3 regions of the Brachybacterium sp. AOP24-D1-21 genome follow, and region 2 is predicted to be linked to each of the others. Evidence: predicted binding sites of a transcription regulator. Region 2 holds the regulator's gene; each other region holds the start of a gene.
What was found. Region 2 encodes HspR, which represses chaperone genes until heat shock. Its sites were predicted from a motif close to AAGTTGAGTCNNNNNGACTCAACTT; they were not measured.

Region 1 (4,860 bases), 1.4 Mb from region 2:
TGAACGCCAGGAACGGGATGAAGTCCTCCCACGCGTTCCGCCACGCCAGCACCGCCCCCGGCGCCTTGCTGCCCCAGGCCTCGGCAAAGGCCTCCAGGGCCAGCTCAGCGGCCGCCACGGTGGCCGCGGTGTAGATCGGGCGCATGTCCTTGGCCATGGTCTTGCGGTCCGTGTAGGAGGCGTACTTCATCGCCGAGCGCAGCAGGTGGACCACGCAGGTCTGGACCACGGTCTCGGGGTAGATGCTGTTAACCGCGGCCGGCAGCCCGGTCAGCCCATCGCAGCACAGGATCAGGATGTCCTTGGTGCCACGGTTGCGAATCTCGGTGAGGACGTTGGCCCAGAACTTCGCGCCCTCGGTGGCCCCCAGCCATAGGCCCAGGACCTGCTTGCGGCCCTCCATATCGACGCCTACGGCGACGTGGCAGGCCTTGTTGGTCACGACTCCGCCGTCGCGGATCTTGAGCCAGATCGCATCGATGTAGACGATCGGGTAGACCGACTCCAGGGGCCGGGACTGCCACTGGGCGACCTCGTCGGTGACGACGTCCGTGACCCTGGAGATCGTCGCGGCGGAGACCTTCGAGCCGTAGATCTCCTCGAGATGGGAGCCAATGTCGCGGGTGGTCATCCCGCGGGCATACAGCGACAGGACCATGTCCTCGACCCTGCCCAGTCGGCGGGTCCGCTTGGGCACGATCACGGGCTCGAACGAGCCGTTGCGGTCCCTGGGGACGGTGAGCTGCACTGGGCCCTGGAGGGTATGGATGGACTTGGTGGTCTTGCCGTTACGGGAGTTGCCCGTTCCGGCGCCGGCAGGGTCGCCGGACTCGTAGCCGAGGTGGTCGCTCATCTCGGTCTCCAGGGCCCGCTCCAGCACGGCCTGGGTCATCCGGGACAGCAGCTCCTCGACCCCGTGGCGGCCCTCTCCGAGGTCTTCGGCGGCGTTGACGAGGGCGTCGACCTGGTCGGCGCTCAGCACGCCCGCAAGAGGGTTCTGGGCATCAGCAATCTCGGTCATGTCATCGGTCCTTTTCAGAGGCGAGCCCGCAGGTCACACCTCGGTTAGAGACCGGACCCTTACACAGCTAATGAAACACCCTCCTCCACGCTGATCGTGCGACCAACGGCACGCCGCTCAGCGATCCAGTCCCGGGCCGCATCTTCGAAGAACTCGCTCATCCGCTCACGCTAGAGCGCGACCCGGCCCCGACCACGACGACACCCCGGCCTAGTACGCATAATCTTGATTATGCGCACTAGACGGGCGGCTCCCCCAAGGCGTCTCCGCTCGTGCGCCCACTCCGGGGCTGCCGGCCTCGCGGCGGGATCGGATTACGAGATGAGCGTGAGGTACTGCTTGCGGGCGCGCATCGAGTGGATGATCTCCTCGGTGCCGTCATCCCAGATCAACACCACCAGCTCGAGAAGACGGGCATGAGTGTCGAACCCCAGGCGCAGCTCGCGTTGCGGGTTCTCCTCATCCAGTGGCGCTACGTAGACCGCAGTGCTGGCCGCGTGAATGGACTCCTCGGGAGCAATGTCGTGCTTGAGCGCTGAGGGCCGGACCCTCACGCGGTCGTCCACTCTCGCACTGCTCGACGGATCGCTTCGGAGCGATTCAGGTGCTCGCGATCAGCGCGCTGCATCAGCGAGGAAATCTCTTCGTCGGTGAATCGCACCGGCACAACCTGTGCCGCTTGCTCACCGCGAGTGGGCCGTCCGCGCTTGCGCAGCTGCTCCACGTCGTAGCCAGCTTCGGCTTCAGCAACCCAGGCATCGACCTGATCCTCGGGGACCTCATTACCTTGCATCTTCCTCATGCCGGATATTGTAATACGTATATCGATGGCATAGCTAGCCCGGGCCATGCGCGACCTAAGCACAATGGGCTGCACAAGCCGTCGTTCACCGAGGCGCGCGGCGCACCCGGGGGCGCCCGACCCTGCTGTGGGAGGGCAGCTAAAGCAGCCGCTATGGGCAGATTTCAAGGCTGGCACTCTCCGGGGGAGAGTGCTAATCTGCTCGCAGTTGAGTCGAAGGGACTCAAGGTTGGTAGGCCACCATTCCCGGAGGTGGCCGCGACAGGAAGGAGACATCATGGCTACCTACGACCCGTTCCGTGAGATGGAGCGTCTCGCGAGCAACTTCCTCGACCCCGGGCGACGGGGCCCTCGGCAGATGCCGATGGACCTGTATCGCGCCGGCGATCACTACGTTCTCTCCGCTGACCTGCCGGGCATCGATCCCGGGTCCGTCGATGTCGATGTCGATGGACAGCTGCTGACCATTCGCGCCGAGCGGACCCTCGCGACCGATGAGCAGGCGCAGTGGATCACCCGCGAGCGCACGGGAGGAACCTTCCTGCGCCAGCTCAGCCTCGGACAGGGACTGGACACCGAGCGCATCGCCGCGAGCTACGACAACGGCGTGCTCAGCGTGACGATCCCGATCAGCGAGAAGGCCAAGCCCCGCAAGATCGAGATCACCACGCAGAACACTCCCCAGCAGATCGAATCCTCAGCGACCTGATCACTCGATCACCCTCACCGAAGGCCCCCGGCTCCCCGCGAAGCCGGGGGCCTTCCGGCGCTCAGGAAGCCAAACAACCGGAACCGCCGCCCACTTACTCGCGATGATGATCAGCACGGTGCCGAGCTGCGCAAGCAACAGGTCCGCATAACTTCGACTATGCGCATCAGCTTCCGGGGCTCCCCGATCGACCATCCCCCACCCGCAGCGGAGCGACGGATGGGTTGCCGAGGACGACAGGCGTGGAGATTAACGTACGGCGCGGCGAGGCGCCGGTGTCGTACGGATCACCTCAACTCGAGGCCTACCTGTGGTCAGAGCCGCGTCCATGCGCGACATATACTCATGTCATGCGAATGATTCCCATTACCCGTATGGCTGTGGTGGCATCTGTTGTGGTGCTCGCGGCTTGCAGTTCCCCCTCGGCCGACCCCTCCTCTGATGACAGCGTGGCAGCGGCTCAGCTGACCAGCTGCGGGCTTGAACTGGCGTTCGATCGCGTGCCCACGCGTGCGGTCACGCTGGAGCAGGGATCGACCGAGATGATGTTGGCGCTCGGGCTTGGTGACTCGATGGCGGGTACCAGCTACCTGACTGACGCTGTCGCGCCGGAGTTCGCAGATGCTTATGAGCAGATCCCGGTACTGGCCGATCAGTACCCGACGGCGGAGCAGCTTCGCGGGGCGGATCCGGACTTTGTCTACTCGATGCGGGCCTCTGCGTTTGCCCCCGATGCGGTGGGAGAACGCAGCGAGTTGCGTGACCTGGAGGTCCCGGCGTATCTGTCGTCGAACGACTGCGAGGACCCGAACTTGGTCTCTGCCGAAGGAGGCTTCGAGCAGATCTTCGCTGAGGTGACCGATATCGCGACGATCTTCGATGTGGCCGACCGGGGCGAGGATCTGATCGACGCGCAGCAGGAGGTTTTGGATCAGGTGGCTGCCTCGGCTCAGGCTCTGGACGGGGTGGAGGTGGCCTGGATCTACTCCACTATTAACGGCGCTCCCATCGTGGCCGGAAATGCCGGCCTACCGCAGACGATGACCGAGCTCGCCGGCGCCGAGAACGCCTTCGATGATCTGGACGCCCAGTGGACCGAGACCAGCTGGGATCAGATCTCCCAGCGTGATCCTGATGTGCTGGTGTTGGCTGACCTCTCTCGCGGCCTGGACGGCGACAGCGCACAGGACAAGATCAAGACCCTGCGTGCTGACCCGGTCACCGCGCAGCTCGCTGCGGTGCGGGAGGACCGGATGGTCGCGATCCCAGCTACCGAGATGGATCCGTCCGTGCGAAGCATCAATGCGCTGGAGACGTTGTCAGAAGCATTGGTCGAGCTTGAGGGGGCTCACCGATGAGCAGGGGTGTCGATGCTGTGGCCGAGTGGGCCCGCGATCATCTGGAGAGCTGGGACCGGCAGCAGGCCTCGTACATCAACCGGCGCGAGGACCGGTTCGCCGTGATGCTCGACGTGCTGGCCGAGACGGTTCCCGAGGACGCTTTGGTAGTGGACCTCGCATGCGGTCCGGGGTCGATCTCGGATCGGGTACTGCGGAGATTCCCGCGGATGAGCTGTCTTGCTGTCGATTACGACCCGATGCTGCTCGAGCTCGGTCGACTCGCCCTGGCCGAGCACGGTGATCGGGTGACCTTCCGCGAGGCGGATCTCTGGGACCCGACGTGGATTGAGGCTCTGGGTGGTCGGCGGCCGCACGCGGTGCTGTCCTCGACCGCGTTGCACTGGCTGCCGGCCGATGTGCTGAGCCGGGTCTACCGCGAGGTGGGCGAGCTTCTGCTCCCTGGCGGTGTGCTGATGAACGCCGATCATCTGCGTCAGCTCGAGGGGCGTCCGTTGTTCGAAGAGCTGAGTCGCCGGGATGACGCGGCTACCCAGGCTCGCGATCAGGCATCCGGCGCGCTGACCTGGGACACTTGGTTTTCTCGAATCGCTGATCACCCTCACTTCGCGCCCCTTCGTTCCGAACGGGAGCGCCGCTTCGCGAACAGACCGCCGAACCCGGATCTGAGCGCCGCGTTCCATGTCGCCGCGATGCGTGCCGCGCAGTTCCGCGAGGCGGGGCCGATCTGGCAGCACCTCGATGACTTCGTCATCCTCGCGCAGCGCTGAGCGGGTTCGCCAGATCGCGACGGTACTCGGCGCGTGGCTGGTGCTCGTCGCAGGCGTTCTTGTGTCGATCGTGGTCGGTGGCGGTGAGATCGGATGGTCAGAGACGCTGCGATCGCTAGGGAGCCACATCGGCCTGCCGGTGGAGCCGTTGTCGACGTTGGCCGATTCGGTGATCTGGCAACTTCGAGCCCCCCGTGCGC
Region 2 (4,860 bases):
TGTCCGATGAGGACATCGACCGCATGGTGAAGGACGCCGAGGAGCACGCCGCCGAGGACGAGGAGCGCCGCAAGAACGCCGACGCCCGCAACACCCTCGAGCAGCTCGTCTACCAGGGCGAGAAGCTGCTCAAGGACAACGCGGACAAGATCCAGGACGGCGACAAGACAAAGGCCGAGGACGCCATCAAGGAGTCCAAGGACGTGCTGGCCAAGGAGGACTCCTCGACCGAGGACCTCGAGGCCAAGCGCGACTCCCTCAACGAGGCGCTGCAGGCCGTCGGCACCGCGATCTACTCGCAGGCCGAGGGTGCGGAAGGTGCCGAGGGCGCTTCCGAGGACGCTGCCGGTGCTGACGATGACGACGTGGTCGACGCCGAGATCGTGGACGAGGACGAGGAGAAGAAGTGATGACCGAGGGCCAGAGCACTCCTGAGGACCGCGAGCGGCCTGAGGGCGAGCCGAGGTTCTCCTTCACCGACAAGCGCAAGGTGAACCCCGAGGACGGCTCCGTCCGTCCCTCGGGGTCCACCCCCGCGGCGGAGGCGCAGGGCGGCACCGACCCGGTCGACCCCTTCGACGCCGAGGCTGCGGCGCTCTTCGAGCAGGCCGCCCAGGGCGGAGAGGACTCCTCACTCCCGGCCGACGCCGGCCGAGTCGCCGAGCTCGAGGGCCGGGTCACCGAGCTCTCCGAGCAGCTCAAGCGTGAGCAGGCGGAATACGTCAACTCGCGCCGGCGCATCGAGGGCGCGGCGGAGGTGAGCAAGGACGCGGCAGTGGCTCGCGTCCTCGGCTCGCTGATCGGCGTGCTGGACGACGTGGAGCTGGGCCGCCAGCACGGCGACATCGTCGAAGGCACCCCGTTCCACTCGATCGCCCAGAAGCTCGAGGAGGTCCTCGGTTCGCATGGCCTGAAGCGCTTCGGCGCCGTGGGGGAGCAGTTCGATCCGAACCTCCACGAGGCCCTCATGCACGAGGACGCCGATGACGTCGAGACCAACACCATCTCGATGGTCATGCAGCCCGGCTACTCGATGCACGAGAGGATCCTGCGACCGGCCCGGGTCGGCACCCGGGGCCCCGCCTGACCCTCCCCACCCCTGAGGCGGTGCGGCGCCCGCCGGTCATCACGACCGGCGGGCCCCGCACCTCCCTCTCCGTATCGCACACAGCACCAACCCCCTCACCATCCCCGCTCTCGGAAGGAGACGCACATGTCCCAACAGGACTGGCTCGACAAGGACTTCTACGCGGTCCTCGGCGTCTCCAAGGACGCGAGCGCCCAGGACATCAAGAAGGCCTACCGCACCCAGGCCCGCAAGTACCACCCCGACCACCACCCCGACGACGCCAAAGCTGAAGAGAAGTTCAAGAGCATCGGCGAGGCCTACTCGGTCCTCAACGATGAGGAGCAGCGCCAGCAGTACGACGCGATCCGAGCCATGGGCGCCGGTGGCGCACGCTTCTCCGCCGGCCAGGGCGGTCCCGGCGGGGCCGGATTCGAGGACATCTTCTCCTCGATGTTCGGCGGCGGCGGCCACCCCGGCGCTCGCCCCGCCCCCGGCGGCGGCGCCGGCAACCCCGACATCGATGATCTGCTGAAGATGTTCGGCGGCCAGGGCGGCGGCTTCGGCAACGGCGGTTTCGGCGGCGCCGGTCCCGCCGGCTTCTCGCCGAATCGCGCCCCGGCGAAGGGCTCCGACACCTCCGCCCGCACCCGGGTCAGCTTCCGCGATGCGGCGCTGGGCACCGATCTGCGCCTGACCGTCGACGGCAGGACCATCACCACGCGCATTCCCGCCGGCGTGCACGACGGGCAGAAGATCCGCCTGCGCGGCAAGGGCCGACCCGGCCCCGGCGGCGCGCCCGCCGGCGACCTGCTCCTGACCCTCGACGTCGAAGAGCACCCCGTCTGGAGCGCCGACGGCGTGAACCTGCGCATCACGGTGCCGATCTCCTTCGACGAGGCGGTGCTCGGCACCACCGTGGCGGTCCCGCTGCTCGACGGCGACACCGTCTCCGTGAAGGTCCCGCCCGGCACGCCCTCCGGTCGTACCCTGAGAGTGCGGGGCAAGGGACTGGTCACCAAGAAGAAGACCGGCGACCTCCACGTCACCGTGCAGGTCGCGGTCCCCACCCACGTCGACGGCGCGGCGAAGCAGGCCATCGAGGACCTGCGGGCAGCACTGGCCGACGAGGACCCCCGCGCCGGCCTCACCGAGGCCGCGGCCCGCTGAGCATCCACGTGCTGAGCACGCGCCTGCTGAGCACCCACCCTCTGAGCACCCGTCTGCTGAGCACGATGAGCTGAGAACGCACCCGCACGCTGCAGAGCTTCGGAAGGAGCACCCCGATGGCCTTCTCGCACCGCCTCGATGACCGCGCCCCGGTCTTCGTCATCTCGGTCGCGGCGGAGCTGTCCGAGATGCACCCGCAGACCCTGCGCCAGTACGACCGTCTCGGACTGGTCGTCCCGCAGCGTACCCGGGGACGCGGCCGCCGTTACAGCCCCCGCGATGTGGTCCGCCTCCAGGAGGTCCAGGCACTCTCCCAGGACCAGGGCATCAACCTCGCCGGCATCAAGCGGATTCTCGAGCTGCAGGACGAGGTCAGCGAGCTCGAGGGCAAGCTCGAGAGCGTTCGCGAGAAGCTCGGCGCGTTGACCCCCGCTCAGCGGCGCGTGTTCTCCGCCGATCGGGACGGTGAGATCAGCGCTCTGCGCCGCGGTGAACGTCCCCGGCGGCGCAGCAGCGGCAGCGCGCTGGTGGTGTGGCGGCCTACTCGCCGGTCCTGATCTCGCCACTTCTGATCGCGGAGGCGCTCCCGACTGCGGGAGTGCTCCCGACGGCGGGGGAGCTGGTGACTGCGGCGGTGCTGGGAGGAGTCAGCACCCCGGCGAGGTGGTAGATCTCCTCGAGCTGCAGCGCCACCTGGGCGAGGTCGACCCCCTCGGCGGCCTGGCGACCGGCAGCGGTGAGGTCCTCGAGCTCTCCGGCGAGCAGCGCGGAGAGCTTCCGGGCGACCTGACCCGCGAACTCGGGCCCGTCCCCGCAGACCTGGTGCGTGAGCACCCCGTCGGGCATCGCGTCGCGGTACAGCGGGATGCCGCGCACCAGGGTCGGGATCTCGGTGGCCAGCGCCTCCCAGAGCACGATCCCCTCGGTCTCCTCCTTGGTGAGGAAGGCGAAGACATCCGCCCCGGCGTAGGCCTCCCGCAGCCGGTCCGCGTTCACATAGCCGGGGAACAGCGCATTGGGCGGGGCACTCGCCAGTGCCCGCTGGACCTCGGCGGTGAGCAGGCGCGGGTCCGTGCGCCCGAACCAGACGAAGCTCACCTCAGGCAGCTGCCGGGCGACCTCCACCCAGTCCAGGATCCCCTTGCGCACCAGATGCATGCCGACGCTGATCACCACGGGGGCGTCGGGGGCGAGTCCGAGCCGGTCCCGCAGCTGCGCCCGGGCCGTCGGATCCGCCCGGAAGAAGCTGGTGTCCACACCGTTGGAGAGCACCCGGATCGGTGCCGAGATCCCGTACTTCGGGGCGGAGACGAGATCTCGCGAGTAGCCGCTGGGGGTGATCACCACGTCGCCGCGCCGGTACAGGTGCGCGATCCAGCGCCGGAACAGCGGGGCGAGCTGATTCGACCCGGTGAAGGAATCCCGGAAGTCATCCTCGGTGGAGTGGGCCCATACCAGCACCGGACGTCGCCACAGCCGTGCCCACCGCGCCAGCACCGGAGTGTCCGGGAAGGGGGTGTTCAGGTGCACCGCGTCGAAGGGGCGCAGGGGAGAGGTGACCACCTGATGGCCGAGCGTGCGCACCGCCGACTCCTGATGACGCATCGCCGCGCCGATGCCCGATTCCCGGGCCAGGCCCGTCAGCCCGCGCGGCATCAGCACCCGCAGCGGCTCGTCCGGATGCCGGACGCCGCGCGGCCCGCCACCGGGGAGCACGCCGTGCGCGAGCCGATCCAGCCGGCGCAGGGCGCGCTCCCGGAGAGGGGCGGGGCGCCGCAGGGCGCGAGATCTCATGAACATGTCGTGGCTCCGTTCACCAGGGCAGGAAGTGTCACCAGGGCAGGAAGCGTCACCAGGGCAGGAAGCGCATCACCAATGCGCTGACGCCGAGCCCATAGGCGATCAGAGCCCACGGCTTGCACAGCAGGATGATCCAGACATAGGTGCGCCACCGCATCTTGGTGGTCCCGGCGATGTAGCAGAGCAGATCGTCGGGGGCGATGGGCAGCGCGATCGCGGTGGCGAAGGCGCGCGTGAAATGGGGGCTGCGGGTCCAGCCGAGGAACTTCTCGACTGTGCGCGGGCGGAACAGCCGCTCGATCAGCGACAGTCCGACGTGCCGGGCGATGAGGAAGTTCAGCATCGAGCCGGCAGTGACCGCGGCGTAGTTGTAGAGCGTGCCCTCGACTGCACCGAACAGGACCGGGCCGGCGAGCACCAGCAGCCCGCCGGGCACGATCGGGAACACGACTGAGGCGACGGAGACCACCATGAAGACGATCGGTCCCCAGGCCCCCAGCGTGTCGATGAACGCCTGCAGATTCTCGAGCGACTGCAGCACTCCTGTCTGCAGCCCCCACCAGATCAGCCCGACGCTGAGGCCCAGCCCCAGCAGCGGGGAGAGCTGGGCGGCGATCCGCAGCGGATCCCGGCGCGGGCGAACCTGTGACGGGCGAACCTGCGACGGGCGCACCGGCAGCGGGCGAACCCGGGGCGGGGCCGTCCGCTCACGCACCGGCGCAGGCAGCGGGCGAACGGTCTGGACGATGGGGAGGCTGTCGGTGCTGGTGCTCATGCTGCGACCGACTCTCGGTGGTCGATCAGCGGGGGGCGCTGCGCATTGA
Region 3 (4,860 bases), 2.3 Mb from region 2:
GGCTGCGCCCGGATGGGACGCTGGACCTGTCCGAGGTGCTGGAGCAGGCGCGGTCCTCCGGCGACCCGGACGCCGTGCTGCTGCTGACGGAGATCCCGCGTCTGCGTGACGGCAGGCCGCTGATCGCCGAGATTTTCCCCGAGCACAACATCGCGGTGATCTCCTGCCCCACGCTCGGGGTGCTCACCACGCGGCGCCGCATCCTCGATGCGCTGATGCGCTGCACCCTGCGCATGGCGCCGACGTCAGAATCGCTTGATGCCTCGCGCTATGCCCGGCGCTGGGCGCGGTGGGAGGAGTTGACGGGCCCCGACGATCACCAGCTGCTGCTGGGATCGCGGGTGATCGGGGGAGCGCGCACCGTGGCCGGGATGGTGGCCGGCAACGAACCCCTCCGCACCGCCCCGAAGCTCTCCAGCGCCCTCGCAGCGGCCGCCGCGACCGGGGCTTTCGGCATTTTCTACAGCTCGATCTGGTCGATGTCGATGCACCTGACCACCCAGCGGCTGCTGCTGATCGGGATCCTCGCGATCGGCGCGATCACGGCATGGCTCATCGTCGGCAACCGCCTGTGGGACGCGCCCAGATACGAGCGGCTGGCTCGCGTGGTGCTGCTGTACAACCTCTCGACAGTGCTCACGCTGCTGATGATCGTCGCGCTGCTGTACGTGTGCCTGGTGGTGCTGATCTTCACCAGCGCGCTCATCGTCATCGCTCCGGACTATCTCGCCGAGGTCATCGGCGGCGAGCCCGTCCTGGCGCGGTATCTGGACATCGCGTGGCTGAGCGCGGCGATGGGCGTGGTCGCCGGCGCGCTGGGCTCGAGTTTCGACAAGGACACCGATATGCGCAGCCTCACCCACGGCCAGCGGGAGAGGCAGCGCAGGTTCACCGAGGAAGAGGTGGGGCAGTGAGCGGACCGGTCCCGACGCGGACGCTGTGGGTGGGCTGCGGGCGCCTTGGCGGGCGCACCGGCGCTGCCCTGCTGGAGGCGGGGGGAGAGGTGCTCGCGCTGCGCCGAGATCCGGGCGCCGTGCCGAGCGGCTTCCGCGCGCTGGCCGCGGACCTCTCCTCACCCCTGGAGGGGGCCCTGCCCGCCTGCGAGGCGATGGTCATCACCCTGCCCCCGCCGGAGGGGGCCGACGGGTACGAGACCCCGCTGCGCCACCTGGCCGCCGCCCTGCCCCACCGGCCCGCCCGGACCGTGTTCGTCTCCTCCACCAGGGTGTTCGAGGGGTACGCGAACCGTGCCGATCCGGCCCCGGTGCTCACCGAGGAGGATGCCCCGCAGCCGCTCGGCGACCGGGCCCAGAGCCTCCTGAACGGGGAGCGCCTGGCGAGGGAGCTCTTCGACGCGATCGTGGTGCGCCCCGCCGGGATCTACGGCCCGGGCCGGGATCGGCTGCTGCGCACGGTGCGCGAGGGACGCCCCGTCGACCACCGCCGACGCACGAACCGCATCCACGAGGAGGACCTCGCAAGCGTGCTCCTCGCCCTGCTGGCGCATCCGGAACCGCCGGTGCTGCTGCACGCGGTCGACGGCGCGCCCGCGCGCCTCGGAGAGGTGGTCACCCACCTCGCCTTCCGGCTCGGCCTGCCGGTCCCGCCCGCCGCCGACCCCGATTCCGGCCACGGGACCGTGCTGAGCGGGGCGCGGATGAGGGAGCTGCTCGGAGAGCTCCGGCATCCGGACTTCCGCTCCGGGTACGACGCGATCCTCGTGTGACTCCGATCAGCGACCGAAGAGGCGGGTGAAGAACCCGGGGCGCTTCGTCGAAGCGAGGATCGACGCCGACGCTCGGCTGCGCTAGCCGAGCTCCTCGTCGATCTGGGCGTGCGAGGGCCGGCGCCGGTTCCGCGCCCCCGGGGCGCCGAGGACGCGCACGTCCGCGAGGGGCGTCCAGCCGAGGTGCTCATAGAGCTCGACGCCCCGTCCAGTCGCCACGAGCAGGCCCGTGTCGACATCGTGCTCATGGGCGATCGCCAGGAGCGTGCGGGTGACGAAGGTGCCCAGACCCCGCCGGCGATGCGTGCTGGCGGTGTAGATCCGGTCGAGCACGGCGCAGCCGTCGACCACCGCCATGCGTCCTCGGGCGACGACACGGCCCGCCTGGATGACGGTGAGGAGCGTCCAGCCGTCGAACGTCTCGCGGGCGACCGTGCAGGAGTCCGGCACGATCGGGGCCTCGACGTCCTGCAGCTCCATATCGGTGACCATGAGTCTCTCCTGATCGCTGATCAGTTCGAGATCGCCGGTCTCTCCGAGGGCCGGCGGCGCCTCGCCGACCTCGGAGATGAGGGTCAGCAGGTGACCCGGATTCCCCGCGACAGAGGAGGTCGCCCTGCGCAGCTCGTCCTCGCTCCAGCGGAACAGGACGGTCTCCGAATCCCCGTGCTCGGTGCGCGGACCGACGGTGTGCGAGGTGCCCTCATGGACCACCTCGTACTCCCGGGTGCGGGCCCATCCGTCCACCCAGGTGCGCACCGTCGCCGCGGTGAGCTCGTCATGCATGGCTGTCACTCCTTCGCTCGCCGTGGGAAGGTCGGTGCTGCCCGGGCCCCGGCATCGTGGGATGCCGGGAGCCCGGCAGCAGGGGGAGCCTCAGGTCGCGGTGGACTCGATCTGCGCGGGTGGGCTGTCAGCGGTGACCTCGATCTTGCGAGGCTTGGCCTTCTCGCTGAGCGGGATCCTCACGCTGAGCACACCGTTGCTGTAGCTCGCGGAGATCCGCTCGGTGTCCAGGCCCTGTCCGAGGCTGAGCTGGCGCAGGAAGGTCCCGCCCGTGCGTTCGCGCGTGATCCACTGCGCGCCCTCGTCCTTCGGAAGGGTCCGCTCCGCACGGATCGTCAGGAGCTGACCGTCCACGTCGACGTCGACCGAACCGGGATCGATACCCGGCAGATCGGCCGCGAGGACGTAGTGATCGCCGGCGCGGTAGAGATCCATCGGCATCTGCCGCGGTCCCCGACGTCCAGCATCGAGAAAAGTGCCCGCGAATCGCTCCATCTCTCGGAACGGATCGGTGGTGGCCATTGCTTCTCCTCTCTGATGTGACCCCCGGTCGTCCGGTGGTCGCCGAACCTTGAGTCCCTCCGACTCAAGTACGAGCAGATTAGCACTCTCCGGGCGAGAGTGCCAGAGTTCGGGAACGGCCTCGCGGCGGCGCGGAGCCGGTTCGCCGGGGTGCCCGGCCGCCGAGGAGAAGGCATCGTTCCAGGGTCCCGAGGTCCAGCGCTCAGGGTCTCGTGCCTCGCGCGGGGGCGGATCAGCGGGGGCGGATCTAAGGAGAGCCTCTCAGCGTCCATCGGCGCAGCCCTTCGCCCGAGAGGCCGATGGCCCTCGGGGGTGAGCCGGGGGTGAAAAGACGCGATTCGGCGACGCTCGGAGCGCACGGGCGCGATTCCTCGTCAAGACTGACTCCACCGCACTGCTGCCCGCCTGCCTGTTGAGGGCATCAGGCAGCATGCCCGTCTGCGGGGCTCCGTCCCCGCTCGTCGTTGGAGAAGTCTGTGACCCCCGTGGAACCCCTCACCGCCCACCGATTCGGTGCGGCGCCCGAGCGCATGCTGCCGCTCGACGTCGCCGAGCTCACCGATCCCGAGGGCGACGCTCTCACCCTCACCACGGACGCCGGGGGCATCTGGGTCACCTGCACGACGGACGGGGAGGAAGTCACCGTCGGCCCGTTCCCCGCCGACTCGCTGAGAGATGCGCTGACGGTGCTCGGTGCCTTCACCCGCGCCGCGTAGCGGCACGTCACGGCACGCGATGGGGCGGAAAGTGACCGCCCCCGGCGCGCCGCGCCAGCAGTCGTCGTGCGTCCCCACCGCTGCGCGCTTCGGCTCAGGACGAAACGACCTCCGCGGGGGACGGCTGGGAAGCGCTCGGTGGCCGGGTGAGGGGGAGCAGGGCGAGGCCCAGCAGCGCCGGGAGGGCCAGCAGCGTGTACATCCCGGTGTAGGGGTCCGCCGCTCCCCAGCTCGTGCTCAGCGTGAGCAGTGCGGCAGCGGCCAGCGGCGCGATCAGCCCCGCGAGGCTCCCGGCAGCGCCCACCAGCCCGAGCCCGAAGCCCGCTGCGGACGCCGGCAGCAGGGCGTAGGCCAGGGAGCGGGTGGCGGTCATGCCGAGCCCGATCGCGAGCCCGGCCACGGCCGTGGCGACGTGGAAGACCAGCAGCGTCGGGGCGAGGGCGCGATGGTGGCAAAGTGTGGATCGAGCCGGGCCAGCAGCTCGAGCGCCTCCTCGGGGCGGGCCTCGTTCCGTGCCACCCCGGCACGGGCCACGATCTCCACGGCGTCGTGATACCCGCCGCGCCAGGAGTGCGGCCAGTCCTCGGCCTCGATACGGGCGAGGTAGCTCGCAGCGGCGGTGAGGTCTTCGCTCACCGCGTGGATCAGGGCCAAATGCGCGTAGGCGACGTTGCGATGGTGTGCCCGATGCAGGGTCTCCGCGAACCTGGCCTGCAACCGGCGGGCATCACGCGCCGCGATGAACTCGTCGGCGTAGAATAGGGTGGTCGCGCTCTGGCTGATCGCGGTCATCAGGATCCGATCCAGCTGCTGATCGCGCTGCGAATCCTCCGCGGCGCTCTCGAGGACGGGCAGGGCGCGCAGGGCGAGGTCCTTCATCGGCCGGGACTGGCCGAGCATCCGATGCACAGCGGACAGTGTGGTGCTCCCTTCGGACCTTGACCACCGTCAGACCCCCGGCGAGAGCCTTGCTGAGATGCTCACCGGAGAGATCCGCGAGCACCTGGCAGCCCACGGCGCCGAGGTCGGAGGCCAGGCGCCGGTAGACGTCGGCCGGAACGATGTCCTCCCGGACCGCGCCGCTGAGTATCACGGTCCCGGCCTCCATAC

Region 1: a site for HspR is predicted at 2,029-2,053, ahead of ACT3UF_RS08205 (Hsp20/alpha crystallin family protein). Genes of this name have one in related genera too.
Region 3: a site for HspR is predicted at 3,081-3,105, ahead of ACT3UF_RS04125 (Hsp20/alpha crystallin family protein). Genes of this name have one in related genera too.

What each region holds. Positions count from the first base shown of each region.
Region 1 covers NZ_JBQSXX010000001.1:1,834,270-1,839,129, reverse strand. Annotated here, with positions in the region: gene ACT3UF_RS08220 (IS256 family transposase) at 1-1,021, opposite strand, end outside; gene ACT3UF_RS08215 (hypothetical protein) at 1,336-1,575, opposite strand; gene ACT3UF_RS08210 (ribbon-helix-helix protein, CopG family) at 1,572-1,823, opposite strand; gene ACT3UF_RS08205 (Hsp20/alpha crystallin family protein) at 2,101-2,532, shown strand; gene ACT3UF_RS08200 (ABC transporter substrate-binding protein) at 2,883-3,890, shown strand; gene ACT3UF_RS08195 (class I SAM-dependent methyltransferase) at 3,995-4,660, shown strand; gene ACT3UF_RS08190 (FecCD family ABC transporter permease) at 4,632-4,860, shown strand, end outside.
Region 2 covers NZ_JBQSXX010000001.1:3,231,832-3,236,691, forward strand. Annotated here, with positions in the region: gene dnaK (molecular chaperone DnaK) at 1-410, shown strand, start outside; gene ACT3UF_RS14500 (nucleotide exchange factor GrpE) at 410-1,087, shown strand; gene ACT3UF_RS14505 (DnaJ C-terminal domain-containing protein) at 1,214-2,236, shown strand; gene ACT3UF_RS14510 (heat shock protein transcriptional repressor HspR) at 2,353-2,793, shown strand; gene ACT3UF_RS14515 (glycosyltransferase) at 2,777-4,036, opposite strand; gene ACT3UF_RS14520 (TVP38/TMEM64 family protein) at 4,086-4,811, opposite strand; gene ACT3UF_RS14525 (glycosyltransferase family 4 protein) at 4,808-4,860, opposite strand, start outside.
Region 3 covers NZ_JBQSXX010000001.1:906,760-911,619, reverse strand. Annotated here, with positions in the region: gene ACT3UF_RS04140 (hypothetical protein) at 1-914, shown strand, start outside; gene ACT3UF_RS04135 (sugar nucleotide-binding protein) at 911-1,726, shown strand; gene ACT3UF_RS04130 (GNAT family N-acetyltransferase) at 1,808-2,512, opposite strand; gene ACT3UF_RS04125 (Hsp20/alpha crystallin family protein) at 2,603-3,034, opposite strand; gene ACT3UF_RS04120 (hypothetical protein) at 3,511-3,750, shown strand; gene ACT3UF_RS04115 (hypothetical protein) at 3,845-4,123, opposite strand; gene ACT3UF_RS04110 (hypothetical protein) at 4,120-4,659, opposite strand.